2 regions of the Nocardiopsis eucommiae genome follow, and region 1 is predicted to be linked to the other one. Evidence: riboswitches for the same ligand, from Rfam matches in the RefSeq annotation. Region 1 holds a riboswitch; the other holds the start of a gene.
The links. A riboswitch is a leader RNA that binds a small molecule or an ion and turns the genes downstream of it on or off. The one in region 1 is predicted to bind cobalamin.
Positions count from the first base shown of each region.

Region 2: linked by a shared signal. The riboswitch ahead of ACRWK8_RS04345 (CoA-acylating methylmalonate-semialdehyde dehydrogenase) and the one ahead of metE (5-methyltetrahydropteroyltriglutamate--homocysteine S-methyltransferase) in region 1 are both predicted to bind cobalamin.

Region 1 is NZ_CBDRIY010000054.1:878-17,266, reverse strand. It holds gene ACRWK8_RS24640 (D-alanyl-D-alanine carboxypeptidase family protein) at 1-1,050, shown strand, start outside; gene ACRWK8_RS24635 (hypothetical protein) at 1,072-1,737, opposite strand; gene ACRWK8_RS24630 (hypothetical protein) at 1,832-2,056, opposite strand; gene ACRWK8_RS24625 (LacI family DNA-binding transcriptional regulator) at 2,165-3,196, opposite strand; gene ACRWK8_RS24620 (GH1 family beta-glucosidase) at 3,342-4,739, opposite strand; gene ACRWK8_RS24615 (MetQ/NlpA family ABC transporter substrate-binding protein) at 5,108-5,962, opposite strand; gene ACRWK8_RS24610 (methionine ABC transporter permease) at 6,031-6,762, opposite strand; gene ACRWK8_RS24605 (methionine ABC transporter ATP-binding protein) at 6,759-7,715, opposite strand; gene ACRWK8_RS24600 (coiled-coil domain-containing protein) at 8,419-9,504, shown strand; gene ACRWK8_RS24595 (DUF3558 domain-containing protein) at 10,106-11,137, shown strand; gene metE (5-methyltetrahydropteroyltriglutamate--homocysteine S-methyltransferase) at 11,222-13,498, opposite strand; cobalamin riboswitch at 13,654-13,861, opposite strand; gene ACRWK8_RS24585 (polysaccharide deacetylase family protein) at 14,085-15,608, shown strand; gene ACRWK8_RS24580 (polysaccharide deacetylase family protein) at 15,729-16,389, shown strand, end outside.
Region 2 is NZ_CBDRIY010000005.1:12-13,234, forward strand. It holds gene ACRWK8_RS04325 (MoaD/ThiS family protein) at 55-339, opposite strand; gene ACRWK8_RS04330 (WD40/YVTN/BNR-like repeat-containing protein) at 341-1,444, opposite strand; gene ACRWK8_RS04335 (TetR/AcrR family transcriptional regulator) at 1,923-2,522, shown strand; gene ACRWK8_RS04340 (MFS transporter) at 2,561-3,841, opposite strand; adenosylcobalamin (AdoCbl) riboswitch at 4,017-4,162, shown strand; gene ACRWK8_RS04345 (CoA-acylating methylmalonate-semialdehyde dehydrogenase) at 4,161-5,660, shown strand; gene ACRWK8_RS04350 (acyl-CoA dehydrogenase family protein) at 5,657-6,799, shown strand; gene ACRWK8_RS04355 (enoyl-CoA hydratase/isomerase family protein) at 6,799-7,905, shown strand; gene mmsB (3-hydroxyisobutyrate dehydrogenase) at 7,902-8,828, shown strand; gene ACRWK8_RS04365 (hypothetical protein) at 9,001-9,411, shown strand; gene ACRWK8_RS04370 (beta-1,3-glucanase family protein) at 9,577-10,752, opposite strand; gene ACRWK8_RS04375 (methyltransferase) at 10,891-11,925, opposite strand; gene ACRWK8_RS04380 (bifunctional 2-methylcitrate synthase/citrate synthase) at 12,143-13,223, opposite strand, start outside.

The DNA.
Region 1 (16,389 bases):
GAGCTGGCGACGGCGCGCGCGGAGGTCGCCGCCCTCCAGGAGAGCGCCGCCGAGAGGATCCGGGCCTACGAGGAGGAGAGCGCCCGGCTGGACGAGCTCAGCGCTGAGCGCGAGGCCGCCGACTCCCGGGCGGAGGCTGCGGACCTGCGCCACGAGGGCACCCGGCTGGGCGCGGCCCGCCAGGCCGCCAGCGCCTACAAGGGCGCGGACCTGAGCCTCATGCGGGCCTGGATCGGCCCCGAGGGGCCCGCACACGCACTGGAGCGCGGCGCCTACCTCACGCTGTTCGGGGAGCACCGCTCCGCCGACCTCTCCCGCGCCCGGGCCTCCCAGGTCGCCACCGACACCCTGGCCGAGGCGGCGGAGTCCGCTGAGCAGGATCAGGCCGAGGCCACCGAGGCGGCGGACACCGCGCGTGAGACGGCCATCGAGGCCATCGAGGCCCAGCAGGGGCGGACCGAGAAGCTCCTGGAGCAGCAGACGCGGCTGGAGGACGCCCTGGCCGGCACCCGGGACCCCGGGGACGAGGAGGCGCGCCGCAAGGCGGCTCTGGCCGACGCCCGGGAGGCCGTCGGCGGAACCGAGGGCGCCGGGGCCGGTTCCCCCGGCGGGGCGGACGCGGCGGCGGGCGGTCCCGGCGGCTGCGCGGGCGGCGGTACGTCGGACGTCGAGAACGGGAGGGTGCCGGACACGTCGCTGTGCCCGCTGCCGCAGCCCGGCGAGCGGCTGAGGGCCGACGCGGCCGCCGCGTTCATCGAGCTCGACGGTGAATTCCGGTCAGAGTTCGGCCGCCCGATGTGCGTGACCGATTCCTACCGCCCGTATCACGAGCAGGTCCGGCTCTTCCAGGAGATGCTGCCCGGGATGGCCGCCCGGCCCGGCACCAGCGCGCACGGTCTGGGCGTCGCCGTGGACCTGTGCGGCGGCGTGCACGAACTCGGGACCCCCGAGCACCGGTGGATGCTCGACCACGCGCCGGAGCACGGATGGGAGAACCCGGAGTGGGCCCGGGACGGGTTCGAGCCCTGGCACTGGGAGTACACCCCCTGACCCGGGGCCCGACCGAACCGCTCAGACCTGGGAACCGACCCTGACCTCGTAGGTGCCCAGTTCCCCGGCGTCCACGAAGAGCTCCTCGTCCGCCTCCAGCACGGGGGTGGCGACGGGCAGCAGAGCGCGGATCCGGCCCGGCCCCGACACCAGCCAGTCGTGGTCGGGCTCGACCCGGCCGTGCCCGTTCTCCTCGTCGTCCACCGAGGTGCTGAGCTCCAGCACGTCGCCGGACAGCTCGTCGGAGGTGGTCAGGACGGGCCCCAGGATCAGCTCCACGGGCTCGCCCGCCTCGTCCAGCCACAGACAGGCCGGGGTGTAGGCGCTCGCGTGCCCCGATCCCCCGGCCAGGGCGGCCACGCCCACCCGGGCGGACCGGGCCTCGGGCGCCACGGGGTCGTCGACTCCCCGCACCAGTTCGGGGCCGATCGCGTACTCGCGCTCGCCCACGAGCACCGGCACCGGCCCGGTGGGCAGGACCGGGGCGCACATACGCGCCTCGGGTTCGACGATGATCTCGATCGCGCCGTCCACGGCCCGCTGGTGCGCGGCCGCCAGGGCGTCGTCGCCGCCCTCCAGCAGCTCACCGAGGCTCCGGCCCCCGGGGCTGCCCATCACGTCACCGTCGTCCAGCGCGCCCACGCGCGCACCGCCACCGCTCGGTGACAGGTAGGTGACCCAGCGCACAGTTCCTCCACGTTCGGTTCACGAGCTCCGTACGGGCTCGCCGTCGGGGCGCCCCTCGGTACGGGGCGCGGGGGGCGGCCCCCGATGGCACGGGTCAGGAGGCGGCAGTCGACCCGTGCTCCTTGCCGGTCCCGGCGCACCCACGGCACGGCTCGTCGACCCGGTGCCAGACGACCAGCCCGTTGACCTCCCGGTGGGGCCGCTCCGGCCGCCACCACCCCGTCCCGGCGCAGAACCGGCAGAGGTCGCCGTTCCGGTCGCACCAACCGCACGCGGAGATCGCGCACCTGGTGTGGGTCGGTTCCCGCGTCGACTTCATGTGCCCCCGCCGTCCTCCGCGAAATCGCGACCAGCCTCGCACAGGCGGCACACGCGAGTCCAGCGGCCACGGGCGCGAAAGTGCCGGTGAGCGGGGCCGCGCCGGGGGTCAGGCGGAGTCGCGCACCACCAACCGGGTGTCGAGGAGGATGGTCTCGGCCTCCGCCGTGCGCGGGATCGCGACGTCCACGAGCAGCCGGGCCATCTCCTGGCCCATCTGGACCGTGGGCTGGTGGACGGTGGTCAGCGACGGGTCGCTGTGCCGCGCCATGAGGGTGTCGTCGAAACCGACCAGGGCGACGTCCCCGGGCACGCTGAGGCCGCGTTCCCGGAGCGCGCGGATGGCGCCGACGGCCATCATGTCGGAGGCGGCGAAGACCGCGTCGGGCTCGCCTCCCTGGTCCAGCAGGCGGGCCATGGCCTCGGCACCGCCCTCCACACTGAAGTCGCCCTGGACCACCAGGCGCTCGTCCACCTCGCGACCGGCGGCGGCCATGCCCTCGCGGTAGCCCCGCAGGCGTTCCACACCGGCGTTCATGTCCTGCGGGCCGGTGATGGTGGCGATCCTGGCGTACCCGGAGTCCAGGAGGTGGCGGGTGGCCACCCGAGCTCCGTCGAGGTTGTCGATGTCGACGCAGAACGGCGCGGGCTGGGCCTCGGAGTACGGGCGGCCGCCGTGCACCACCGGCACGCCGGACTCGGCCAGGCGGGAGGTGAGGGGGTCGTCCCGGTGCAGCGACACCAGGAGGGCACCGTCCACGTGCGAGCCGCTGAGGTACTCGCCCACGCGCTTGTGCTCGGCCTCGCCCCGGGCGGTGGTGAGCATGAGCTGGAGGTCCCGCTCGTGCAGAACCGAGCTGACCCCCCGGATGATGTCCGCGAAGAAGGGGTCCGCGAACAGGCGGTCCCTCGCCTCGGAGACGACCAGGGCGATCGTGTCCGTGCGGCGCGTGACCAGGGTCCGGGCCGCCTGGTTGGGGCTGTACCCGAGCTCGGCGATCGCGGCGTGTACGGCCTCACGGGTCCGGGGGCTGACCTGGGACGACCCGTTGATCACCCGGGACACGGTGCCGCGGCCGACCCCGGCCCGTTCCGCCACCATCTCCAGGGTCGGCCGCTGCCGACCGCCACTCTTGGCCACTTGTGGGCTCCTTGGACGTCGTGCCGCCGGTCGCCCGGGCGGCGGTTGTGTGTGCGGTCGGGCACGGGTCGACCACGTGAGCGTTCGTGCGGCGTCCGTCCGTACGACGGCACCCCACGAACGCTCACGGTCCGCCACCGGTGGTCTACCGCTCGGGGAACCGTCCGGTCCTGGCCAGCTCCGCGTACCAGTGCCCGGTGTCCTTGACCACGCGTTCCTGCGTCTCGTAGTCCACGTGGACGATCCCGAACCGGCGGGAGTATCCCCATGCCCACTCGAAATTATCCAGAAGTGACCAGGCGAAGTAACCGCGCAACGGTACCCCGGCGTGGATGGCCTCCCTCGCGGCCCGCAGGTGGCCCTCGTAGTAGTCGGTGCGGTCGGGGTCGTGGACGGCGCCGTCCTCGCTGACGGTGTCCTCGAACGCGCAGCCGTTCTCGGTCACGTACAGGTCGACGCCGCCGCTCTCGCCCGCCAGGCGTTGGAGGACGTCGTACAGACCGGTGGGGTCGATCTCCCAGCCCATGTGGGTGACGGGGAGCCCCTGGGACACGTGGACCTCGTCGGGGCCCGCGCCCAGCCACGCGTCGCCGTCGCCGCTGACCAGGGCGGGGTCGATGCCCTCGGCCGAGCCCGCGACGAACTCGGGCGAGTAGTAGTTGACCCCGAGGAAGTCCAGGGGCGTGGAGATCGTCTTGAGGTCGCCGTCCAGCACGAACGAGAAGTCGCTGACGTCCGCGAGGTCGGCCACCACGTCCGCCGGGTAGGCGCCCTTGAGCAGGGGGTCGGTGAAGATGCGGTTGCGCACCCCGTCCGCGCGGCGCGCGGCCCGGGCGTCGGCGGCGTTGGCGCCGTGCGGCCGGATGACCGCCTGGTTGTGCGCCAGGCCGACCTTGGAGGGGTGGCCGGTGGAGCGGATCGCCTCGGCCGCCAGACCGTGCCCGAGCAGCAGGTGGTGGGTCGCGGCCAGGGCGGCGGCGGGGTCCTTGCGGCCCGGGGCGTGGTGGCCGTTCTCGTAGCCGAGGAAGGCGGCGCACCAGGGCTCGTTGATGGTCATCCAGTGGGTGACCCGGTCACCGAGCGCCTCGGCGACCACCCGTGAGTAGTCGGCGAACCGGTACGCGGTGTCCCGGACGGGCCAGCCTCCGGCATCCTCCAGGGGCTGGGGCAGGTCCCAGTGGTACAGGGTGGCCCAGGGTTGGACGCCCGCTTCGAGGAGGCTGTCGACCAGGCGGTCGTAGAAGTCGAGCCCGGCCTGGTTGACGGGGCCGGTGCCGTCGGGGACGACACGCGGCCAGGCGACCGAGAAGCGGTAGGCGCCGAGGTTGAGCCGTCGCATGAGCGCGACGTCCTCGGCGTAGCGGTGGTAGTGGTCGTCGGCGGGGTCACCGGTGTCCCCGTTGAGGACCTTGCCGGGGGTCTCGGCGAAGGTGTCCCAGATGCTGCGGCCTCGGCCGTCGGCGGTGGTGGCGCCCTCGATCTGGAAGGAGGCGGTCGCCGCCCCCCAGAGGAAGCCTTCGGGGAAGTCGTTGGGGTTGCTCACTGCTTCGGTACGCACCTTCCGTGGCGGGTGGACGTCGTTGGGAGCGCTCCCATTCACCGAAGCAGACGCCCTGTCGCGAGTCAACGGAGTGACGCCTCCCCGAGATTCAACCGTTACCGTCCGTCCCGTACGGCGGAGGGCCCCGGTGGGAGTCCCACCGGGGCCCTCTGGGAGAGCGGGAGACCCTAGTCCGTGTTTTGTGGATCATTCCGCGCTCGCGTTGCCAGGCTGCCTCTCGCCGCGCCGATGAAGCTCGGACAGCCAACCCCGGGCTGCCTCTCGCTCCTCGTCTTGCGAGAGATGGCCTGGCGGCCGCTCGCATCGATGGCGGCTCCGCCGCCACCGGCGAAAGCATCCACAAACACGGCCTAGTCCGTGCCCGGCCCGACCGGGATGACGATCCCCTGCCAGCGCTCCTCCATGAAGTCGCGCACCTCCTGGCTGTGAAGGAGGTCGTTGAGGCGGACCAGGTCCTCGGACCCCACGTCCTCCGAACGCACCACCAGTCCGTTGGCGTACGGGTTGTCCTCGGTCTCCTCCCAGGCCAGCGCGTTGGCGGTCTCGGTGAGGTTCGCCTCCAGGGCGTAGTTGCCGTTGACCACGGCCGCGTCCACGTCCTGGAGGGAGCGCGGCAGCTGGGCCGCCTCCACCGGGGTGATCGTGACGTCCGACGGGTTGTCCTCGATGTCGGACTCCGTGGCCTGGCCGTCCGTGTCGTCGGCCAGGGTGATCACGTCCTGCTCGGCGAGCAGGCGCATGGCACGGTCCATGTTCGAGGCGTCGTTGGGCACGGCGATGCTCGCGCCCTCGGGGAGGTCGTCGAGGTCCGTGAGGCTCTCGGAGTACAGGCCGAAGGCCTCCAGGTGCACGTCGGCCACGTAGGACAGGTCCGTGTCCGGATTGCCCTCCAGGTACTCCTCGAGGAAGGGCACCGTCTGGTAGTAGTTCGCGTCGAGCTCGCCCTCGGCCAGGGCCGCATTCGGCTGGTTGTAGTCGGTGTACTCGACGACTTCGATCGCCAGTCCGGCGTCGGCCGCCAGCTCGTCGTTGACGAACTCCAGGATCTCCGCGTGCGGCAGCGGGGTGGCGCCGACCCGCAGGGTCACGACGCCCTCCTCCCCGCCGTCGTCGGCCGCCCGCTCGCTGGGGCTCCCGCACCCCGCCAGGAGGACCGCCGCGGCGCCGGCCACGGCGACCCCCCGAAGCACGTTCGTCCCTGTCATCGCTGTCTCCTTGCGGTCGGTTCCGGTCAACTCTGGAGGGGGGCGAGGGGTGTGTCGGGGGGCGGGGGTCAGCGCCGGGACAGCCTGCGCACAAGCAGGTCACCCAGGCTCTGCGCGACCTGCACGATGACGATCAGCAGGATCACGGTGGCCCACAGGTAGTGGTCGTTGAAGCGCTGGTAGCCCTCGCGGATGGCGAGGTCGCCCAGGCCTCCGCCGCCGATGGCACCGGCCATCGCGGAGTACGAGATGAGCGTGACCACGGTCATCACCAGACCCGCGATCAGGCCGGGCATGGCCTCGGGCAGCATCACCTTGCCCACGATCGTGAACTTGCGGGTGCCCATCGCGTGCGCGGCCTCGATCACCCCGCGGTCCACCTCGCGCAGGGAGGTCTCCACCAGGCGGGCGAAGAACGGGATGGCGCCGATGCTCAGCGGGACGATCGCGGCCGTGGGGCCCAGGGTCGTGCCGACCAGGAAGCGGGTGAGTGACAGCACCGCCACCATGAGGACGATGAAGGGCAGGGAACGGCCGACGTTGACGATCGCGCTGAGCACGGCGCGCACCGCGGGGGCCGGAACGAGGCCGCCCCGGTCGGTGGCGACCAGCAGCACGCCCAGCGGCAGGCCGACCAGGACGCTGAAGACGGTCGCCCACCACACCATGTAGATGGTGTCCTGGGTGCCGAGCCACAGGCTGGGCCACATGTCGGGCCAGTCGGCGACGAAGTCGGTGATGGCGGTGAGAGCGTTCCCCTCCTGCGCGAGGACGAGGACGTCGGCGGGGTTGATGGTCACTTTCCGGCCTCCTCGACCAGCAGGCCGTGCTCGGACAGGTAGCTGAGCGCCTCACGGCGGCGCTCCCCGCGCATGTCGACGCTGAGGCGTCCCACCGACTGTCCGGCGACCTGCTCCACACCGCCGCCGAGGATGTTCACGTCCACGTCGAAGCGGCGGGTGAGTTCGGACATGAAGGGCTCGTCGAAGGAGCGCGGGTAGGTGATGACCACGCTCTCGGGGCCGCCGTTGTCCGGCAGGGGGAAGAGGGAGCGCGCCAGCAGGGACCCCGGGGTGCCGATGAGGTCCAGTACGCGGCCGGACTCGAGGAACGCGCCGTCCTCCATGATCGCGGCGGAGTCGCAGATCCGCTTGATCACGTCCATCTCGTGGGTGATCAGCAGGATGGTCAGGCCCAGCTCGTCGCGCAGGCGGCGCAGCAGGGACAGGATCGAGTCGGTGGTGGCCGGGTCCAGGGCGGAGGTGGCCTCGTCGCTCAGCAGGACGTGGGGGTCGGAGGCCAGGGCGCGGGCGATGCCCACGCGCTGCTTCTGCCCGCCCGAGAGCTGGGAGGGGTAGGCGCGCGCCTTGTCGCCCAGGCCCACCAGCTCCAGGAGCTCACCCACCCGGGTGGCACGCTTGGCGCGGGAGACCCCGGCGACCTCCAGGGGGAAGCCGACGTTGCCCGCGACCGTACGGGAGGAGAGCAGGGCGAAGTGCTGGTGCACCATGCCGATCCCCCGCCGGGCCGCGCGCAGACGGGCACCGCGCAGGGAGGTGAGTTCCTCCTCCCCCACGCGCACGCTGCCGCTGTCGGGGCGTTCCAACAGGTTCACCGAGCGCAGGAGGGTGCTCTTTCCGGCACCGCTCTGGCCCACGACCCCGAAGATCTCGCCGGACTCGACATGCAGGTCCACCCCGTTGAGGGCGTGCACCTGGCGTTTCTTCAACCTGTAGGTCTTGTGTAGACCCACTGCGTCAATCACGGTTTTCCCATCGACGTCTGGCGGTGGTGTCCCTGAGGCCGCTCGCGGACACGGGAGCGCTCTGGACTCAGCGTGGGGTTGACGCCCACACCCGAGCGTACGAAGCGCTCACCTGGCGGGCGGCGGCGACGCGCCGGTACGTCCGGCGGCCGCGGGAGCGTGGAGGACGGCCCCGGGGAGGCGGCTCCGGCGCGGGGCGCCGGGCGCGGCTCGGTGGCGGAGGTGGCTAACGGGGCATGCGACAGCGGCCGCCGGGCAGCGGAACGCACCGCCGGGTGGTGTCCGCCATGGTGACGGGGGTCGCTTTGCCGTGCTCAGGAGCCTTCACGGCACCAACTCAACCATGCCCGGCCGGGTTGGTTCAGCAAAACACTTGGCCTGAATATGGTTATTTACAACACATCGAGGCTTTTGTTGGAGTGACGTCCGATCCACTCCCACCCGAAGGTCCTCGTGAGTGCCTACACTCATTACCGTCCCGTGACTCTCCCTTGGCGCACACGCGCCGTGAGCACCGAGGGCCGCCGCAGCCCCACGGCCGCCGCGCCCGCCCGGGAACGACGAGCAGACGCACCCACAGCGCCCCGTGCCCGCAGGGGGACGCGCGTGGGCCCGAGGAGCGACCACCGTGCAGTTCGAGGACTTCGAGGACACAGCGCAGACCGCAGACACAGTGCGCCCCACCGGCGCGGTGGGGTTCGGCCGTCCACGGCCCACCGGCGACGAGCACGCCGACTTCTGGGCGCCCGACCCCCCGGCCCGCAGCCGGGCCGAGGCCTTCGCCGACCTCGCGGAGGGCGCACGCGCGCTGTCCGCCGTGGCGGGGTCCCGTCTGTCCCGCCTCCTGCCCTCCCGTGGTGTCCGGGTCACCGCGCTGTCCCTCTCCCTGTGCGCCGCCACGGCCGTGGTCGCCCTGCCCGCCTCCGCCGCCCCGACCCCGCCACGGGAGCCGGAGAGCATGAGCGACCTCAAGTCCCGGGCCGAGACCCTCACCGAGGAGTACGAGGGCGAGCTGCGCGACATGGAGGCGGTGATGGAGGAGGCCGAACGGGCCGAGGGCCGCGCCGAGGCCACCCGTGAGGAGGTGAGCGAGGCCCGTGACCAGGTGGTCTCCCTGGCCGTGGCCACCTACACCAGCAGCGGGATCGACCCGTCCATGTCGCTGTTCGTGGAGGCGGAGCCGGACGAGGTCATCGACCGTGCCGTGGTGATCGACTACCTGACCACCACCAACCAGGAGAAGATCGACCACCTGAACCAGGCGCTCTCCCGTGACGAGGTGGCCCAGGAGAACGCCCAGGAGCGCCTGGACGCGGCCTCGGACGACCTCACCGAACTGGAGGACCGCAGGTCGGAGGTGCACGTCCTGATCGCGGACCACCCGAGCCAGCCCATGCAGCCGCACAACAGCATCACCCCGCGCACCGAGCAGATGCGGGACCTGGTGATCGAGAAGTTCGGGCGCGGGGACGACGTGGGCGGGGTCGGGTGCTACCGGCCGGACGGCGGCTTCGTGGTCGGTGAGCACCCCAAGGGCCGGGCCTGCGACTTCATGCTCGACCCGAACGGCGGCATGCCCAGCGAGGAGGAGATCGAACGCGGCTGGGAGATCTCGGAGTGGGCCATGGAGAACGCCGACGACCTGGGGATCATGTACGTCATCTACCGCCAGCAGATCTGGGACGTGAGACGCGGTGACGAGGGCTGGCGGGCGATGTCCGACCGGGGCAACATGACCGAGAACCACTTCGACCACGTGCACATCTCGATGTTCTGACGCTGGTCGGCCGGTGGGGCGCGTGCTCCCACTGGCCACTTCCGGCCACGGGCGCCTCACCAAGCACACCGGCGGGCGCCCGGAACGGTCACGCAGGTCGCCGGTGGTTTCCGCGCCCACGCCTGACGGGACCAAGGACCCGAATTCCGACACGCCCCTTACCCGAGTTCCGATCGCTCTGTCCATGGGTGGACATCACGATCAAGTCACGCAAATGACGAGCTGGTGTGTCAGAAGCACGAAACGATGACGATTCACCCTCCTACCCCAGGTCCGGCCTGCCGCGTTGACACCGGTCAGGGCTAAGATGCAAGGCGTCCCGACCCTGACCTGCGGGGAACCGACCCGCTGGCTCCACACGCGGCGGTCGGCGCCCCGTCGGAACCGGGGACCTCCTCACGACACGGGGAACTCCCGCCCACGCCCGTCCGCTCTCGCCCGCGGTCACGGCGTACGAGGCGGGCCCACCTCCCCCACGGTTCCCCGTGCTGTCATCCACCCGGCGATCAGCCGGTGGCCACCACGGGAACTCGTGAGAACCCACGGGCGCGAACGCGCGCCTCACACAAGACGGTCACCACATCACCGGGCGAGGGGAGCCATGAGCGAAAACGGACCTTACAACCAGCCGCCGCAGAATCCTTACGGTGGCGGGGACGGCACCGGAGGACAGCCGCCCTACGGCCCGCCGCAGGGGAACCCCTACGGTGACGCCGCCACCGGCGGTCAGCCCGGCTACGGCCAGGGCCCCTACCCGGGCGCACCCGGCCCCGACCAGGGCATGTACGCGGGCGGCCAGCCGCCCTACGGCCCCGGCCCCGGCGGTCCCGTCGGCCCGGTGGGCCCCGGTGGGTACCCGCCCGCGCAGCCGCCTCAGGGCGGCGGGGGCAGCAAGGCCGGTCTCTGGGTGGTCATCGGCGGCGGCGTGGTCATCGTCGTCCTCGTGATCGCCGTGGTCGTCATGCTCGTCACCAACGGCAACGACGGCGGGGAGATCGCCTCCGGTCCCGACGAGTCATCGGAGGTCGTGGAGGAGGAGCCCGCGGAGGAGGAGCCGGTCGAGGAGGAGACCCCCGCCTCGAACGGCGCCCTCGGCGACCCGCCCCACGCCCTGCCCACCGAGCCCTGCGAGGCCTTCACCGACCAGGTGCAGACGGACTTCGTCCTCCGCGACAGCGGCAGCAAGTACGTCTCCGACAACACGTCGAGCTGCTCCAACCTCGGTGACCTCCCGGACAGCAGTCCCACCGAGGGCTTCGGCTCGCTGGAGGTGGGCTTCAAGCTGCCCTACAGCGCCAGCGACTCCCCGGAGGCCGCCTCCGAGGACATCGAGTACACGCTGGAGCGCGTCCGTGGCGGCGCCGAGTCGGACCGCTACGACGCCGACGACGTCGAGGTGGACGAGGAGTTGGAGATCGGGAGCGAGGCGTACCTGGTCATCACCAAGACCGACCTGCTCGGGGACAAGCTTCCCGAGGCCAGCCTGCTGCTGCGTCAGGACAACCTGATCATCTCGGTGACCTACTACCTCGACACCACCTCGGGTGATCACGAGGACCTCGCCCTGCCGGACAACACCCAGGACATCATGGTCAACGCCGCCAACGAGGCGCTGGCCATCGTCGGGGGCTGACCCGTGCGGGCCGTGTGTCGGCCCGGGCACCGAAGGGGGCCGCGGCATCGCCGCGGCCCCCTTCCTCGTGTTCCGCCCCCGTCGTCAGGCGAGGTCGGCGCGGACCCGGCGGGCCGCCTCGACCATGTTGCGCAGCGCCTGCTCGGCCTCCGCGTAGCCACGGGTCTTCAGACCGCAGTCCGGGTTGACCCAGAGGTTCCCGGCGTCCACGTGCGTCGCCGCCAGCCGCAGTGAGGCCTCGATCTCCTCGACCGAGGGCACCCGGGGCGAGTGGATGTCGTACACGCCGGGTCCGATGCCCCGCTTGTAGCCGCGCGCGCCCAGGGCCTCCACGAGCTCCATGCGCGAGCGGGCCGCCTCGACGCTGGTGACGTCGGCGTCCAGCGCCTCGATGCCGCCGACGATCTGGTTGAACTCCGAGTAGCACATGTGCGTGTGGATGGTGGTGCTCGCCGCCACCCCGGACGTCGCCAGGCGGAAGGAGTTCACCGCCCAGTCCAGGTAGGCCTGGCGCTGCTCCTCGCGCAGGGGCAGCAGCTCACGCAGGGCCGCCTCGTCCACCTGGATGTGACGGATGCCCGCGCGCTCCAGGTCCGCGACCTCGTCCCGCAGGGCCAGACCCACCTGGCGGGCGGTCTCGCCGAGCGGCTGGTCGGTACGGACGAACGACCAGGCGAGCATGGTGACGGGGCCGGTCAGCATGCCCTTGACCGGCTTGTCGGTGCGCGACTGGGCGTAGGTGATCCACTCGACCGTCATCGGCTCGGGGCGCGAGACGTCACCGAACAGGATCGGCGGGCGCACGCAGCGCGAACCGTAGGACTGCACCCACCCGCGCTCGGTGGTGGCGTAGCCCTCCAACTGCTCGGCGAAGTACTGCACCATGTCGTTGCGCTCGGGCTCGCCGTGGACGAGGACGTCCAGGCCGATCTCCTCCTGGAGCGCGATGACGCGGTCGATCTCCGAGCGCAGGGTCCGCTCGTACTCCTCGGTCGACAGCTCGCCCCTGCGGTGCGCGGCGCGGGCACGGCGCAGCTCGGGAGTCTGCGGGAAGGAGCCGATGGTGGTCGTGGTCAGGGTGACGTCGGTGGGAGCGCCACGGTCCTCGGGCCGCTCGTAGGCGTCCTGCCCCAGGGCGTCCAGGCGGGCGCGCACACGGGCGTCGGTGAACGACGGGTTGCCGGTGGCGGCCGCGTCGAAGGCGGCGTCCTCGCCCTCGGTGAGGACACGGCCGAGCAGGGCCACCTCCTCGGCCTTCTGCTTGGCGAAGGCCAGCGCGGCACGCAGCTCGGGGGCGAGCGAGGTCTCCGCGTCGAGGTCGATCGGCACGTGCAGCAGCGAGCAGGAGGTGCTCACGGTCAGCTCGTCGGTGAGGGCGAGCAGCGTGCCCAGCTCCGCCACGGCGGCGGGCAGGTCCGTCCGCCACACGTTGCGGCCGTCGACGACGCCCGCGACCAGGCGTGTGGAGCCGAGGCCGGAGACCGCGGCGAGGTCCTCGACGCCCTCGGCGTCGGTGACCAGGTCGAGGCCGACCGCCTCCACCGGGGAGTCCTTGAGGACCCGCAGGGCGGCGGCGCCGATGGAGCCGAAGTAGGTGGAGACCAGGAGGGAGGGGCGGTCGGTGAGGGCACCCAGGCGCTGGTAGACGCGCTCCAGGTGACCGACGGCCGAGCGGCCGTCGTCCGTGGCCAGGATCGGCTCGTCGAGCTGGACCTCGGTGGCGCCGGCGGCCCTGAGGTCGGACAGCAGGCGGGCGTAGGCGTCCAGGAGCTGGTCGAGGAGCTCGATCGGCTCCCAGCCCTCGGGGGCGTCGTCGGCCGCCTTGGCCAGCAGGAGGAAGGTCAGCGGACCGACCAGCACGGGACGGGTCCTGAACCCGGCCTCGGAGGCCTCGCGGAACTCGGTTACGGGCTTGTCACCGACCAGGCGCGGCCGGGTGCTCGGGGAGAGCTCGGGGACGAGGTAGTGGTAGTTGGTGTCGAACCACTTGGTCATCTCCAGGGGCGGAGCGCCCTGCTCGCCCCGGGCGAGCGCGAAGTAGCGGCGCAGCTGCTCGTCCCGGTCCCCGGCCTGGGCCGGGGAGGGGAAGCGGGAGGGCACGAGGTCGAACAGGACCGCCGTGTCCAGCACCTGGTCGTAGAAGGAGAAGGTGTTGGACGGCAGGTCGTCCACGCCCGCCTCCCGCAGCTGGGCGTAGACGCCCAGGCGGAGTTCGGAGGCGACGGCGTCGAGTTCGGCGGCGGTGGTGCCGCCCTTCCAGTAGGACTCGCTGGCGCGCTTGAGTTCGCGGTCGGGGCCGATGCGCGGATAACCGTGCACGGTGGAACGCACGGACGGCCGGGCGGCCGGGGTGCTGGGCATGGAGCTTCTCTCCCTCGTCGAAAGCCGGGTACCGGCCGCGAGGCGAACGAAGGCGCGGACACGCCGAGGGAGCGCCTACGGCGCTCGGCTGTCTCCGCCCTCGGCCCTCCCTCGGGGCACGGGACCACCGGCGGCACGGGTGCGCCGCCGGGTGGAGGCAGGTCTTCGGACTCGTGGGCGTCTCCGGCGTCTCCGCCGGGTTCCTACTGGTCGCCGCTTCCCAGTTTCCGACTTTTCCGGTCGGATCACCAGTGCTTGTGGCGACGTTCGTTCCCACTCACCGCTGCGGGGCAGTCCCGGACTCGCACCGGGTTCCCTCTCTCGACACGCAACGCCCGCCCCGGAAGGCTTCCGGGGTGACCAAGGGTGGAGCGTGTACCTTCCACGGCTGCAAGTATAGGGAGCGCCCCCTCCGCCCATGCACCCGGCGTGGCCCTCGGCCACTCGGCGTGAACCCGTGCCGGGTTCGCGGCATCACAACCGACAATCAGCGTTACGTGGGGGAGCGCTCCCCCTCCTCCCCCACGAACGTTCGTCAGACGATGAACGTGGAGAACCACAGGTGAAGCAGCAAGACCGGCAGACCATGGCTCCCGACCGACCCCTTGTCACGGTCGCGATCGCGATGGTCGTCCTGCTGGGGCTGGTGCTGTCGGCGTCCCGACCCGTCGGACTGTTGGAGGACAGTGCCCTGGCGGGCGACGGCGAGCAGTCAGCCGGGGACGGACCCCCGGCCACCGGCGAACCCGACCAACTGACCACGGTCACCCCCGACGCGGTCCCCGGAACGGAGGAGATCACCCTCGCCCACGAGGGGGACGCGGACGTCTCCGTCACCTACCCGTCCATCCCGAACGCCGAGCCGCTGTCGGACTTCCTGGAACGGACCCTCAGCGCCCAGGCGCGGGCCTTCGAGGCGGCCGTCCCCGGCGCACGCACGTTCCACGGGGAGTGGGGGCTGACCGCGGCCGACGACGGGATCGTGGGCGTGCGGATGACCACCACCGAGACGGACTCCGAGGAGACGCGCGAGGGACACAGCACCTACTGGTACGAGACCGACACCGGCGCGGTCCACGGTTCGAGCCACCTCCTCGCCGGGCAGGCGGAGCTGACCGACCTGAACGAGCGGGTGCGTGAGGCGGTGTCCGACACCGACGCCGTTCCCTCGGCGCTGCACCCGATCAGTTCGCTCTACGACTCCGTGGGATTCAACCCGGACGGCGACCTCGTGGTCGAGTTCGACGCGGGCCAGGTCGCCCCGGCCGACGCGGGCCGTGTGCACGCGGTGCTGCCCCGGGACGAGGCCGAGACGCTGCTCTCCGACCTCGGGCTGCGGGTCCGCGACGCGGCGACCACGGGGGTGCGCGAGTTCTCCATCGACGAGGCTCCCGAGGCGGACAAGGACGGCTCGGTCCCGGCGGCGCCCGGCGTGCTGGCCCCGCGTGACGACTCGGTCGACTGTTCCGCGCCCGACACCACGTGTGTGGCGCTCACCTACGACGACGGCCCGGGCGGACGCACCCCGGAGCTGCTGGACGCCCTGGCCGCGCACGATGCCAAGGCCACGTTCTTCGTCACCGGCCTCCCGGTCAGGGAGCACCCGTGGGTGGTACGCCGCACCTACGCCGAGGGGCACGAGGTGGCCAACCACACCCTGGACCACCCCGACCTGACGGAGCTCTCGGCGGGCGGGGTCCGCGAGAACCTGGAGGCGACGCAGGCGCTGGTGCACCGGGAGACCGGCTACACGATGGACCTGATGCGACCGCCGTACGGGGTGACCGACGGCACGGTCGCGGAGGTGACGGCGGAGCTCGGGCTGGCGCAGATCCTGTGGAGCGTGGACACCAACGACTGGCGGGACCGCAAGGCGAAGGTGGTGCGCGAGCGCGCGCTGGACGGCGCGTCCGACGGCGCCATCATCCTGATGCACGACATCCACCCCACCACCATCGACGCGTCGATCGACGTCATCCGTGAACTGGACGAACGCGGGTACTCCATGGTCACGGTGTCCCAGCTGCTCGGCACCACCGAGCCGGGCCGCACCTACGTCGACGGCGTGCCCGAGGAGGCTCCGGAGGAGTCCCCGAGCGACACGGAGTGACCCGACCCGAGCCCCGGTCCCGGACCGCTGTCCACATGTGGACAGCGTCGGAGGGGCCGGGGTGCCGTCCCCTATGTTGCTCCCAGCAGCCGTGAGGAGCAGGGACGAGGGAGTCGGGTTTTGGCGTCGAGGAGAGTTGGGCCGGGCCGGACCGTTCCCCCGCCCCGCCCGGTCCGGGCACACCCGTTCCGGGCGGGGGTCGCGCTTCTGCTGGCCCTCCCGCTCGCCGCGTGCGGGACCGGGACGACGGGCGTGGACGGAGGTGACCCGCTGCGGCTCACCGTGTTGGCCGACGCGGCCGGGGACGGTGTCGGGGAGTGGCGGGGCGACGCCGGTGACTTCACCGGCCACCCGTACGAGCCCGAGGGCGTGGAGGTCAGCGTCGCCTACCCGGAGTTCGAGGGGGCCGGGGACTTCGCTGAGGGTCTGGCCGCGCGGGTCGACCAGGAGGTCCGTGACTTCCGTGCCGGGACCCGCGATCCGGTGCGGCTGGACGTCGCCTGGGAGCTGGTCGCCGCCGGGGACGGGGTCCTCGGGGTCCGGCTGGTCAGGACCGAGGAGGACATGCACGGCCTGCGGGAGGGCCACGCGACGTACTGGTACGACGCCCGGGAGCGCTCCGTGTCCTCCTCCACCGAGCTGCTGCGCGGGCAGGAGGAGCTGGTCCGACTCAACGCCCTCGCGCGCGAGGAACTGGCCGACGACGAGCACGTGGACCCCGACGCCCTGCACCCCGTCCTGAGGACCTACGACTCGATCGGGTTCAACTCCTCGGGGGACC
Region 2 (13,223 bases), on a different contig from region 1:
CCCCCCCCCCCCCCCCCCCCCCCCCCCCCCCCCCCCCCCCCCCCCCCCGGCCGTTCAGCCCCCGGCGACGGAGGGCAGCAGTCGGACGTCCGCTCCGTCGCGGACCGGGGCGTCCAGGCCGCCCACGGTGCGGCACTCGTCCTGGTCCACGAACACGTTCACGAAGCGGCGCAGAGCGCCCTGCTCGTCCCTGATCCGACGGTCCAGGCCGGGGTGGAGGGCGGCCAGCGCGTCCAGCACCCCGCGCAGCGCGGTTCCGTCCTCGACCTCGACCCGAACGTGGGTGGCGCCCTCGGCGTCGGCACGCAGCACGCTGGTCAGGTGCACGGTCACCCGCATCTCACACCTCCGTGGCCCGCACGCTCAGGACGTCGGGCAGATGGGCGGCGACGAGGCGCCAGCGGTCGTCGTCGTCCGTCGTCGCGTACACGTCCCCCGAACGGGTGCCGAAGTAGAAGCCGGGCACCTCCGCCCCGTCCGTGCAGGCGGCGTCGCGCAGGACGATCCCGAAGTACGGCTCCTCGGGCAGGCCCTCGTTGATCGCCCGCCACGTCCGGCCGCCGTCGTCGGTCCGGTAGGCGCCCAGGCGGTGCTTCGCCGGGAGGTGGACCTCCTGGCTGATCACCGGGAAGTTCAGCGCGGTGTCCGGGGTGTGCGGGTGCGCGACCATGGCGAAGCCGAAGTCGGTGGGCAGACCCTCCTCGATCCGGCTCCACCCGTCCGCCGCCGGGTCCGCGCTGCGGTAGACGCCGTGGTGGTTCTGCGCGTAGAACGAGCCGTCCGGGGCGGCGGCGACCTTGTGCACGCACTGGCCGTACTCGGGCTCCTCGTCGGGGAGGAACCCCGCGGAGATGCCCCGGTTGGTCGGATTCCAGCTCGCCCCGTCGTCCGCGGTCTGGTAGACACCCCCCGTGGACATGGCCACGGTGATCGCCTCGGGCGACCGGTGGCCCACACCGAGAGTGCCGGGCAGGATCGTGTGGATGGCGGCCCCTCCGGCACCGGGCATCCAGTTGACCCGGTGCGGGTGGTCCCACAGCGCGCGGACCAGCTCGAAGCTGTCGCCTCCGTCGGAGGACCTGAACAGGGCGTGCGGCTCCACCCCGGCGAACACGGTGTCGGGGTCGGCGCCGAAGGCGAACTGCCAGGCACGGGTCAGTGAGCCGTCCGTGTCCTGGGGGAAGGCGATCGGCGGGGCCGGGGGCTCGGTCCACGTGGCGCCGAGGTCGTCGCTGTGCCAGACGCTCGGGCCGAAGTGCCAGCTCTCCGTGCCGACGAGCAGACGCCCGGTGTGCGGGTTGATCCCGACCGCGTAGACGGGACTCACCCCGGCGTCGTTGGCCTCGTCGAGCCGGTGCGGGCCGGTCACGTCCCATGTGCGCCGATCCTCGCTCCGGGCCGTGAAGAGCCCCTTGCGCGTGCCGATGACCAGGAGATATGCCATGACGAACTCCAAGATGTGAGCCAGGTCTCCACTCTGGCACAGGGGTGCGACGAACGTCGGGAGCCACGAGGACGAGCGCGCGGGGAGGGTCGAGGAGGCGCCGGGAGCGGGTTCCGGACGTCTCGGCAAGTGAATAGTTAGGAACCCGAACGATTTACCGTGGGTGGCGAATTCGGCCCTCGGGGAAATGGTGGCCCTGTTGAGGGATAACTTCCGTGTGGAGGGAACCCTTTCCGGGCAAGGGTTCTGCGGCGAGTGGAAGGCGGTTGTCGGTACCAGATCACTTTGCAATAAACTCCCGGGCTACCGGTGTTCGCTCCGAGGCTGCCCCCAGGCCCCGGAACGCCGGTCACATCCCGTCATCCAGCCCGGAAGACATCCCGCTCCTTCGGTCTCTCGGTCCGTTTCGGGACCACCGTCCCAATGGCCGGTCCCGCGTACCATCGAGAACCGAGTTCCCACTCGATAGGGTCGCCTCATGCAACACCCCCCGGACACGCTCCACGCTCGCAAACGTCGTAAGGCGAGGGCCACGATCGTGTCAGCAGCCTTCCAACTCTTCGCCGAACACGGATTCGACAACGTGACGGTCGCGGCCATCGCGGAACGCGCCGAGGTCGGCCGCACGACCTTCTTCCGGTACTTCGGTGACAAACAACAGGTGCTGTTCGCCGACGACAGCGCCGAGGTGGACCGCATGTGCTCCTACGTGCGCGAACGTGCGGACCTGAAGCCGGGGACCGACCTCGGGGACGCGCTCGCCCTGCTCCGTGAGGCCGCGACCGCCAGCGGACCCACCGCCCTCTCCCCGGCGCACTCGGCCGTGCTCGTGCGGCTCCTCAGGGAGAGCATCGACCTCAGATCCCGCTACCTGCTCACCCGCCAACAGAGGGCGCTCCGCCTGGCCGGTGCCCTGACCGAGGCCGGGACGGCGGAGAACGTCGCCGTCCTGGCGGCCCACACCGCCATGGCCTGCGACCTCACGGCGATGCGGCTCGCGGAGGGCCCCGAGGCCTACCCCGCCCGGGTGGACGAGGCCCACGGGCTCCTCCGCACCCTCGGGGCGTCCGGGGGATGACCGGATCGGGGCGCGACCCTCCTGCCCCGATCCCGTGCTCACCGGTCGTGCTCGCGCACCAGACCGACCAGCCTGCGGCCGAAGAACACCACCACCGCCAGACTGACCGCGCTCACCAGTGCGTAGGGGACACGGAGCGCGTCAGCCTGGCCCAGGGTGGGTGCCAGGACGGCCACCAGGACGCCTCCAGCCGCCATGCCCACGGCGCTCATGCCCCAGCTGACCGTGCGCATGGCGGCGTTCACGCGCCCGAGCAGGTGGTCCGGGGTGACGCGCTGGCGGATGGAGGTCATCGCGACCGCGTAGCCCAGCACCAGGCCGCCGCTGAGGAGATACACCCCGGCCACCACGGGGGTGAGCGGGAACAGCGCCACCAGCAGGTACAGCAGCCCGCTCGCGGCCAGACAGAACGTCGGCAGGGTTCCGTGGGGCAGCGCGGAGCGCAGACGGGAGACCACCTGCCCGCCGATCACCCCGCCGATCGCGGCGAAGGCCATGAGCAGGCCGAACCCGGTCGACCCCAGCCCCAGGACGTCGCGGACGAACAGCACCTGGGTGGAGAGCAGGGTGGCGTAGGCGGTGTTCACGAACACCGCGATGACGGCCACCGAGCGCAGCAGCGGCTGGTCCCACAGGGCCCGCACGCCCTCGACCACGTCGCTCCACACACCGCGCGGCGTCCGCCCGGCGGAAGCAGGGGAGGGCGTTGCGGTCGTCGCGGGGGTGGTCGCGCGGACCCGCAGGAGCGCCACCACCGACACCAGCAGCGCGGCGACGTTGAACAGGAACGGCGCGAACAGGCCGAGGACCAGCACGAACCCGCCCAAGGGGCGTCCGGCGAACTCCTGCGCGACGACCGCCCCGGACCGGACGTGTCCGTTGGCGCTCTCCAGTCGTTCCCTGGGGACCAGCGCCGTCACCGTGGTCTCGGCGGCGGTGTCGTGGCAGACCTCCAGGGCACCGAAGCAGAACGCGAAGGCGGCGAGCAGGGGGATCGAGGCCCAGCCGGAGAACACCACCAGGGCCAGCAGCGCCCAGAGCAGCATCCGCAGCGCGTTGGCGGAGACCATCAGCGTGAACCGGGGCAGGCGGTCCACCAGCACCCCCGCGGGGAGCGCCAGGAGGAGCCAGGGGAGTCGGCCCGCGGTGGCGACGGCGGCCACGAGCGCGGCGTTCTCGGGGGCCAGGGAGGACGCCAGCCACGGGACGGCGATCATCGCCACGCCGTCGCTCAGGTTCGAGGCCAGGGACGCGGACCAGAAGGCCCAGAAACGTCCGCCGAGCGGCGCTGACGACGGGCGGGGGGTGGGGTCGGACACGGGGGGACCACCGACTTTCCGCGCCGGTGTCTCGGGTGGCTCCGGAGAGGGGGCACCGGCACACAGCTCCACGCTAACCGCGACCCACTCGGGGCACGCGGGCCGCGTGGGCGACCGGCGCGGGCCGGAGACCCACAACGCGTCGCCTCGGGGTCTGGATTTAGTAGGACGTCCAACTATATGGTGAGGGGGCCGAGGAGCGGGGAAGCTGGTGCGAATCCAGCACGGTCCCGCCACTGTGACCGGGGGAGACTCCGGAAGTCAGGCCACCGCTCGCGGCCCGAGATTCGTGTGGTCCACGAGGATGGAGCGAACACGCATGGTCAGCGAGCTGACGCATTTCGTGCATGGCAGGAACGTCCCGGGCCGGAGCGGCCGCTTCGGTGACGTCTACGAGCCCAGCACCGGTCGGATCAGGGCGAGGGTCCCCCTGGCGGACCGGGCGGAGACCGAGGCGGTCATCGCCGACGCCGAGGAGGCACAGGTCGCCTGGGGTTCCTGGAGCCCCCAGCGCAGGGCGCGGGTCCTGCTCAGGTTCCTCCAGCTGGTCGAACCCGAGCGTGAGTCGATCGCCCGGGCCCTGTCCGCCGAACACGGCAAGACCGTGGCCGACGCCCACGGCGACCTCCAGCGCGGACTGGAGGTGGTCGAGTTCGCGGCCGGGATCCCGCACCTGCTCAAGGGCGAGTTCACCGACAACGCCGGGGCCGGGATCGACGTCCACTCCCTGCGCCAGCCCCTGGGCGTGGTCGCGGGCATCACCCCGTTCAACTTCCCGGCGATGATCCCGCTCTGGAAGGCCGCACCCGCTCTGGCCTGCGGGAACGCTTTCATCCTCAAGCCCTCGGAACGCGACCCCTCGGTCCCGCTCCGGCTGGCCGAGCTCTTCCTGGAGGCCGGACTCCCGCCCGGCGTGCTCAACGTGGTCAACGGCGGCAAGGAGACGGTGGACACCCTGCTCACCGACCCCCGCGTGGCCGCGGTGGGCTTCGTGGGCTCCACCCCGATCGCGGAGTACGTCTACTCCACGGCCACCGCGCACGGCAAGCGGGCCCAGTGCTTCGGCGGGGCCAAGAACCACATGGTCGTCATGCCCGACGCCGACCTGGACCAGGTCGCGGACGCCCTGATCGGCGCCGGGTACGGGTCCGCCGGTGAGCGCTGCATGGCGATCTCCGTGGCGGTCCCCGTGGGCGAGGAGACCGCCGACGCCCTCGTCTCCAAACTGACCGAACGCATCGCCGGGCTGACCGTGGGCGCCTCGGACGACCCCGACGCCGACTTCGGACCCCTGGTGTCCAGGGACGCCCTCGACCGGGTGGACGCCTACGTCGCCCTGGGCGTGGAGGAGGGCGCCGAACTGGTGGTCGACGGGCGCGGCCTCAAGGTGAAGGGTCACGAGGAGGGCTTCTTCACCGGGGCCTCCCTGTTCGACCGCGTCACCCCCGACATGCGCGTCTACCGGGAGGAGATCTTCGGCCCCGTGCTGTCCGTGGTGCGCGCGGCCGACTACGAGGAGGCCCTGCGACTGCCCAGCGAGCACGAGTACGGCAACGGCGTCTCCGTCTTCACCCGGGACGGCGACACCGCGCGCGACTTCTCGCAGCGCGTCAACACCGGCATGGTCGGCGTCAACGTGCCCATCCCGGTGCCGGTCGCCTACCACACGTTCGGCGGCTGGAAGAGGTCCGGCTTCGGAGACCTCAACCAGCACGGTCCCGACTCGATCCGCTTCTACACCCGCACCAAGACCGTCACCTCGCGCTGGCCCTCCGGGGTCAAGGAGGGCGCGGAGTTCACGATCCCGGTCGTCCGGTGACCGCCGCGATCACCGACGAACAGCGCGCGCTGGCCGAGACCGCGCGCGGGTTCGCGGACGAACACCTCGCACCGTTCGCCGTCGGCTGGGACCAGACCAAGCACTTCCCGGTCGACGTGCTCCGCAGGGCCGCCGACCTCGGCATGGGCGGCCTCTACGTCTCCGAGGACTCCGGCGGCACCGGGCTGACCAGGCTCGACGGCGCCCTGGTCTTCGAGGCCCTGGCCACCGGATGCCCGTCCGTGGCCGGGTACCTGTCCATCCACAACATGGTCGCCTGGATGGTCGACCGCTACGGCGACGCCGACCAGCGCGCCCGCTGGCTGCCGGGTCTGTGCTCCATGGAGACCCTGGGCAGCTACTGCCTCACCGAACCCGGCGCCGGTTCCGACGCCGCCGCGCTCAGCACCCGGGCGGTCCGCGACGGGGACGCCTACGTGCTCACCGGGTCCAAGCAGTTCATCTCCGGCGCGGGCGTCTCCGAGGTGTACGTGGTGATGGCGCGCACCGGTGGCGTCGGCGCGGCCGGGATCTCCGCGTTCGTCGTGCACCGCGACGACCCGGGGGTGTCGTTCGGTGCCGACGAGGCCAAGATGGGCTGGAACGCCCAACCCACCCGTCAGGTGCTCATGGACGGGGTCCGGCTGCCCGCCGACCGCCTCCTGGGAGGCGAGGGCGACGGCTTCCGGATCGCGATGAACGGGCTCAACGGCGGGCGCCTCGGCATCGCCGCCTGCTCGCTCGGCGGCGCCCTGGCCGCCCTGGAGCGCAGCACCGCCTACCTGGGGAGCCGCGAGGCCTTCGGCGCCCCGCTGATCAACGCCCAGGCGCTGCGGTTCCGGCTCGCGGAGATGGCCACCGAACTGGAGGCCGCCCGCTCCCTGCTGTGGCGGGCGGCGGGCGCCCTGGACGACGGGGACCCCGAGGCCGCGCACCTGTGCGCGATGGCCAAGCGGTTCGCCACCGAGGCCGGGTACACCGTCGCGGACCAGGCCCTCCAGCTCCACGGGGGGTACGGCTACCTCACGGAGTACGGCATTGAGAAGATCGTGCGCGACCTGCGGGTGCACCGAATCCTGGAAGGAACCAACGAGATCATGAGCCTCATCATCGCTCGACGACTCACCGGGGCCGCCTGATGACCAGCGACAGGAACACCGGCGAGGACGACGCCTCCGTGCTGCTGCGCGTGGAGGGCACGCTCGCCCGAGCCACGCTCAACCGGCCGCGCGCCATCAACGCCCTCGACCACGCCATGGTCCGCGCGTTCGCGGACGCCCTCACCTCCTGGGAGAAGGACGAGGGCGTGTCGGTGGTGCTGCTCGACGGCGCGGGGGAGCGCGGCCTGTGCGCGGGCGGCGACATCCGCGCCATCCGGGCCAGCGCGGTGAACGGCGACCGCCAGGCCGCCGACTTCTGGCGGGACGAGTACCACCTCAACGCGCAGATCGCCCGCTATCCCAAGCCCTACGTCGCCCTCATGGACGGCGTGGTCATGGGCGGGGGCGTGGGGGTCTCCGCGCACGGCGGGGTCCGCGTGGTCACCGAACGCTCCAAGGTGGGCATGCCGGAGACCACCATCGGGTTCGTGCCCGACGTCGGCGGCACGTTCCTGCTCTCGCGGGCGCCCGGTGAGACCGGTACCCACCTGGCGCTCACCGGCACGCCGATCGGCGCGGCGGACGCGGTGTACACCGGCATGGCCGACCACTACGTGCCCTCCGAGCGCCTGCCCGACCTCGTCTCCGCGCTCACGGAGGCGGCCACGGAGGCCGACGTCACCGAGGCCGTGGCCCGTTTCGCGGAGGGCGTCCCGGCCGCGCCCCTGGAGTCCCGGCGCGGGTGGATCGACGCCTGCTACTCCGCCGACACCGCCGAGGAGATCGTGGCGCGACTGCGCGAGCACGGTGATCCGGAGGCGGCGAAGGCGGCCGACACCATCGGGGCCAAGTCCCCGACCGCCGTGAAGACCACCCTGGCCGCGCTGCGCCGGGCCCGTCGCCTGGCCGGACTGGAGGAGGTCCTCGAACAGGAGTACCGGGTGTCCACGGCCGCGCTGACCTGGCCCGACCTGGCGGAGGGCATCCGCGCGCAGGTGATCGACAAGGACCGCGACCCCCGGTGGTCCCCGGCCACGCTGGCGGGGGTCACCGACGCCGACGTCGAGCGCGCCTTCGCGCCCGCCCCGGACGGGCCGGTCGGCCTCGCCGAACCGCCAGCCACGGCCGACGGGGGTGCGCGATGACCGCGATCGCCTTCGTCGGACTCGGCAACATGGGCGGGCCGATGGCCGCCAACCTGGTCGCCGCCGGGCACGACGTCACCGGTTACGACCTGGTCCCCGAGGCGCTGGAGCGGGCGGCCGGTGCCGGGGTCCGGGTGGCCGGGTCCGCAGCCGAGGCCGTGGCCGGGGCCGACGTCGTCATCACCATGCTGCCGAGCGGTCGCCATCTGCTCGCCGCCTACCGGGGCGACGGGGGCTCGGAGGGCCTGCTGGCGGACGCCCGCCCCGGAACGCTCTTCCTGGACTGCTCCACCGTGGACGTGGCCGACGCGCGCGCGGCCAACGCCGCCGCCGTGGAGGCCGGGCACCGGGCCATGGACGCCCCGGTCTCCGGAGGGGTGGCGGGGGCCGAGGGCGGGACGCTCACCTTCATGGTCGGCGCGGAGGAGGCCGACCTCGCCACGGCGCGGCCTCTGTTGGACGTGATGGGCGGCAGGGCCGTGCACTGTGGTGGCCCGGGTGGCGGGCAGGCCGCGAAGATCTGCAACAACATGGTGCTGGGCGCGTCGATGCTCGCCGTGAGCGAGGCGTTCGTGCTGGGCGAGCGGCTGGGCCTGACCCACCAGGCGCTGTACGACGTGATGTCCACGGCCTCGGGGCAGTGCTGGTCGCTCACCTCGTACTGTCCGGTCCCGGGTCCGGTGCCGACCAGTCCGGCCAACAACGGCTACCGGCCGGGGTTCGCGGCGGCGCTGATGGCCAAGGACCTCGGTCTGGCGGCCAACGCGCTGGAGGAGACCGGGGTGGAGGCGCTGGTCGGGAGCCGGGCCGCCGAGGTCTACCGGGCCTTCGTGGAGGGCCTGGACGGTGAGCCCCGGGACTTCTCCGCGATCGTGGAGTCGGTGCGCGAGCGCTCCGGCGGGGCGGAGCCCGCCACGGAGTGAGTCCGGCGGACGCGGCCCGGGTGACCCGAGGGGACCCGGGCCGCGCGTCGTCCGGGTGATCGGGACCGGCACGGAGGGCGGAACCAGGGTCCTCCGCGAGGCGTCTCACGGAGGGTCAGGCCCGGGACGAGGTCCCGGACGATCGTCACCCCAGCACGGAGCTGCATCCCCCATGAATCCCAAACCCGGCGCGCTCACGGCCGTCCAGGTCATCCTCTTCGTCATGTCCGGCATCGCCGGCCTCGCCCTCCTGCTGGCCCTGGTGGGTGTGAGCGCGGTGAGTTCGGGGCAGCTGGAGAGCGCCACCGGAGTGAGCCCCGGCGCCTTCTGGCTGTTGATGCTCGTGGCCCTCGCGACGACCGTCTTCTACGTCTACGTGGCCGCCACCGTCGGTCGGGGCGGACACCGCACCCGGACCCTGGTGCGCGTGGTGGTGGGGGTCGGCGTCACCTCCGCGCTGATCAACATGCTGACCGGGGAGAGCGGCATCGTCGGCCTCGTGCTCATGGTCGTCGTCCTCATCCTCAACGAGGGCGAGTCCGCCAGGCGCTGGTACGAGGAGACCGAGCACCCGACCCGCTGAGCCGGCCGGGGACGGAGACCGGGAAGCCTGACGGAGCCGTCCCCGCCCCGACCGGCTGACAGGGAGGTGCGCGCCCCGGCCGCCCGGCCTCCCATCAGACCGGTCGTCCGGGGCGCGCGTTCGTGGGGCCGCGCCGTGGCGGCTTCCTGGAGCGCCGTCAGGTCCCTAGAACGGCGTCAGGGTGATCTCCAGTCCCGACGGGCCGTGGTCCTGGATGTAGGACGCGAAGTCCTCGACGTCGTCGAAGGCGAACCCGTACGCCTTGCCGTCCTCGGTGTGCTCGTGGAAGGTCCCGGCGTAGCGGTTGGCGATGTCGGCCAGGTAGAACTCGGCCGGGTCGTTGGTGGGCTGGGCCGCGTGGTCCAGCAGGGTGGCGCGGTTGAGCGCCGCCCCCACGATCGCCGCCACGGGGCCGGTGATCCCGTCGTTGGGCGCGGCCAGGGCGCCGTCGCAGAAGAACACGTCCCGGGTGCTGGGCCGGGCGATGGGGGAGACCCCGCCGTCGAACAGCAGCTCGTCGCCCTGCACCCGGCCGGTGAAGGTCCCGGCGTTGGTCGTGACGCTGAGGTCGGTGCCCGCGTAGTGCGACCACACCTGGTCCACGTACGGGTCGAAGTAGTCGGTGGGGAAGATCCCCGCGTCGAGCCCGTGGCCGGGGGCGATGATCCGGTGGCTGTCGTAGACCAGCGGTGAGAAGTCCGGGTCGGCGGCGAGGGTCTCGAAGATCGCGTCGCGTCCGCCGGGCAGCAGGAAACCGGTGCTCTGGTCCTCGTTCCCGGTCAGCCGGATACCGATCGGCACGCTGAACTGGTCCACCATCGAGGTGTTGCAGAACATGCCGTCCTCGTTGTGGGTGAACTCCACCGAGTCGTGCAGGACGTCGAAGCCGTGGTCGTCCTCGACCCAGCCGGCGGGGAGCTGGAGGGCGGGGTTCCCGTCACCGTCCTCCACGATCCGGATGCCGAGCTTCCCGCCCATGGCGAAGTAGATCCGGCCGGACATGTACGGGAGCGTCATGCCGGAGAGGGCGCCCAGGGGGATCGAGTAGTCCGTGTAGCCGTCGTCGGTGTTGTCGTCCACGCTGACGGGGTGGGGCGTGCCCTCGGCGTCGACCCGGCAGTGGACGTCGTCGACCAGGTCGGTGCCGACGACGTAGACGAGGACCTCGTCGTCCCCGAAGCGGCCGCTGTTGTTGGTCACGCTCACCGGGAGCGCTCCCAGGTTGGCCGTGTTCGAGACGGGGGTGATGCTCTGGGGGCTGGTGGCGCAACCGGTCGCGCCGAGCAGGGGAGCTCCGGCGGCGATCGTGGCGCCGCCCAGGAAGAGCCTGCGGTTGATCATGTACGAACTCCTCAGTAGCGGGTGTGAAGAGGTGCGCACCATGGAGCCAGTCCGGGGGCATCCGCGTCAACGGGGTCAGCGGCGGGAATTACGTGGTGATCACGTTACCCGTGGTGACGGAGGTGTATGTGGCGTAGATCACATCGGGTGGCCGGGGGTCAGCTCCACCAGGGCGACCCCCTTGTGCCGGTGGCTCCCGGCGACACACAACCCCGCCCGTTCGGCCAGGGCCGCCAGTTCGTCGGTGCTCCGCTCCCGGCCCTGGAAGAAGGCCAGCATCCGCAGGTCCAGCTCGCTCACCACGTCCTCGGCGGCGTGCTCGGCCACCAGCACCGTCCCGGTCGGACCGGCCGCCTCCGCGCACCGCCGCAGGATCGTCACGGCCGACGCGTCGTCCCAGTCGTGCAGGATCCACCCCAGCACGAAGGCGTCGCCGGTCACCGGAAGCGGATCGAAGAAGCTCCCCGCGACGGCGTCGGCGCGGTCGGCCAGACCCGCCTCCCGGAAGTTCGCGCGCGCCGCAGCCACCGGACCGGGTAGGTCCACCACGGTCCCGCGCGGCCGGGGGAAGCGCTCCAGCAGGGTGAGCAGCAGCGCGCCGTTGCCGCCGCCCACGTCCACGACGTGGTCCAGCGCCTGCCACTCGTACATCTCCGCGATGGTCTCGGAGTGGTTGACCATCCGGCCGCTCATGAGCTCGTCGAAGGACCGGGACAGCTCCGGATCGGCGGACAGGTCCTCCCAGAAACCGGAGCCGCCGAAACGCAGGGAGTAGGCGCTCCGGCCGGTGCGCAGCGCCTCGGCCAGCTCGGACAGACACAGGTCGGCGCGCCCGTGTGCGCCGTCCCCGGCGAACCAGGGTAGCCGGGAGTACGGGTGGTCCGTCCGCAGGCAGTCCCCGACCGTCGTGAGCGCGAACCGGCCCCCCTCCAGGGTGAACAGGCCCTCCCCGGCCAGGTACCGCAGCACCCGTGCCAGGCCGTCCGGGTCCGCCCCGACCGCCGCGCCGAGCTCGGCGGCCGTGCGCGGCCCCTCGGCCAGGTGGTCCGCGACCCTCAGCGTGGCCACCGCCCGGATCGCCATCGGGGTGACCGGGCTGGCCAGCGACCACAGCCGCGCGGACGCCTCCCTGGCCTCGTCGGTGCTCACGTGTTCCCCACGCTCTGCGCTCATCCGGCACGCTCCCGTCCTCGGCCCGCGGTCTCCCCCGGACACTACCCAGCGGGGGGCGTCCCATGGGAGGAATCTCCCCACACGCGGCGAACCGGGGCCCGCACCACGGGCGGCCCCTCCGCGTCACGGTGCCCTCGCGCGGACGTGTCACGGGGCGGTGACACCGTCGGCCCGGCCCCGAGGGAGACCGGGCCGGGCCGGGGTGTCCCGGCGGCGGTCAGCCCGCCAGGCGCTGGGCGGGCAGCGGCACCGGACGGCGCTCGCGCCCCGTGTAGCTGCTCAGAGGGCGGATGAGCGCGTTGGCCTCCTGCTGCTCCAGGATGTGCGCGGTCCACCCGGTGATCCGGGCCATCACGAACAGCGGCGTGAAGGTCGGGACCTCGAACCCCATCAGGTGGTAGGCGGGGCCCGCCGGGTAGTCCAGGTTCGGGTGGATGCCCTTGCGGGCCACCATCTCCGCCTCCAGGGCTCCGTACAGCTCCATGAGCTCCTCGGCACCCCTGAGCGCGGCCATCCGGTCCAGCGCCGCGCGCATGGTCGGCACCCTGGAGTCCCCGTGCTTGTACACGCGGTGCCCGAAGCCCATGATCTTCCGCTTCTCGGCCAGGGCGGTGTCCAGCCAGTCGGAGGCGCGCTCCGCCGAACCGATCTCCTGGAGCATGTGCATGACGGCCTCGTTGGCGCCGCCGTGCAGCGAACCCTTCAGGGCGCCGATCGCCGCCGTCACGGAGCTGTAGATGTCCGACAGGGTGGAGGTCACCACCCGGGCGGTGAAGGTGGAGGCGTTGAAGCTGTGCTCGGCGTAGAGGATCATCGACACCTCGAAGCAGCGCACCACCTCGGGCTCGGGGACCCTTCCGAAGCACATGTGGAAGAAGTTCTCGGCGTGCCCCAGGCCCGGGTCCGGCTGGATCGGGTCCAGCCCCCGGCGCCGCCGGTGGTCGGCGGCGACCACCGTGGGCAGCTTGGCCAGCATGGCCTCGGCCTTGGCCCGGTTGGCCGCCACCGAGGCGTCGTCCTCGGCGGGGTCGTCCGCGCCCAGGTAGCTGATGGCGGTACGCAGCACGTCCATGGGGTGCGCGGTCTCCGGGAGGCGGCGCAGCAGGTCCAGGGTGTGCCGGTCCAGGGCGCGGTTGGCCCGCTCCCGTGCGGTGAACTCGCGCAGCTGGCCCGCCGTCGGCAGCTCCCCGTACCAGAGCAGGTACGCGACCTCCTCGAACGTGCACGAGGCGGCCAGGTCCTGCACCGGGTAGCCGCGGTAGGTCAGCGAGTTGGAGGCCTCGTCGACCATGGAGATC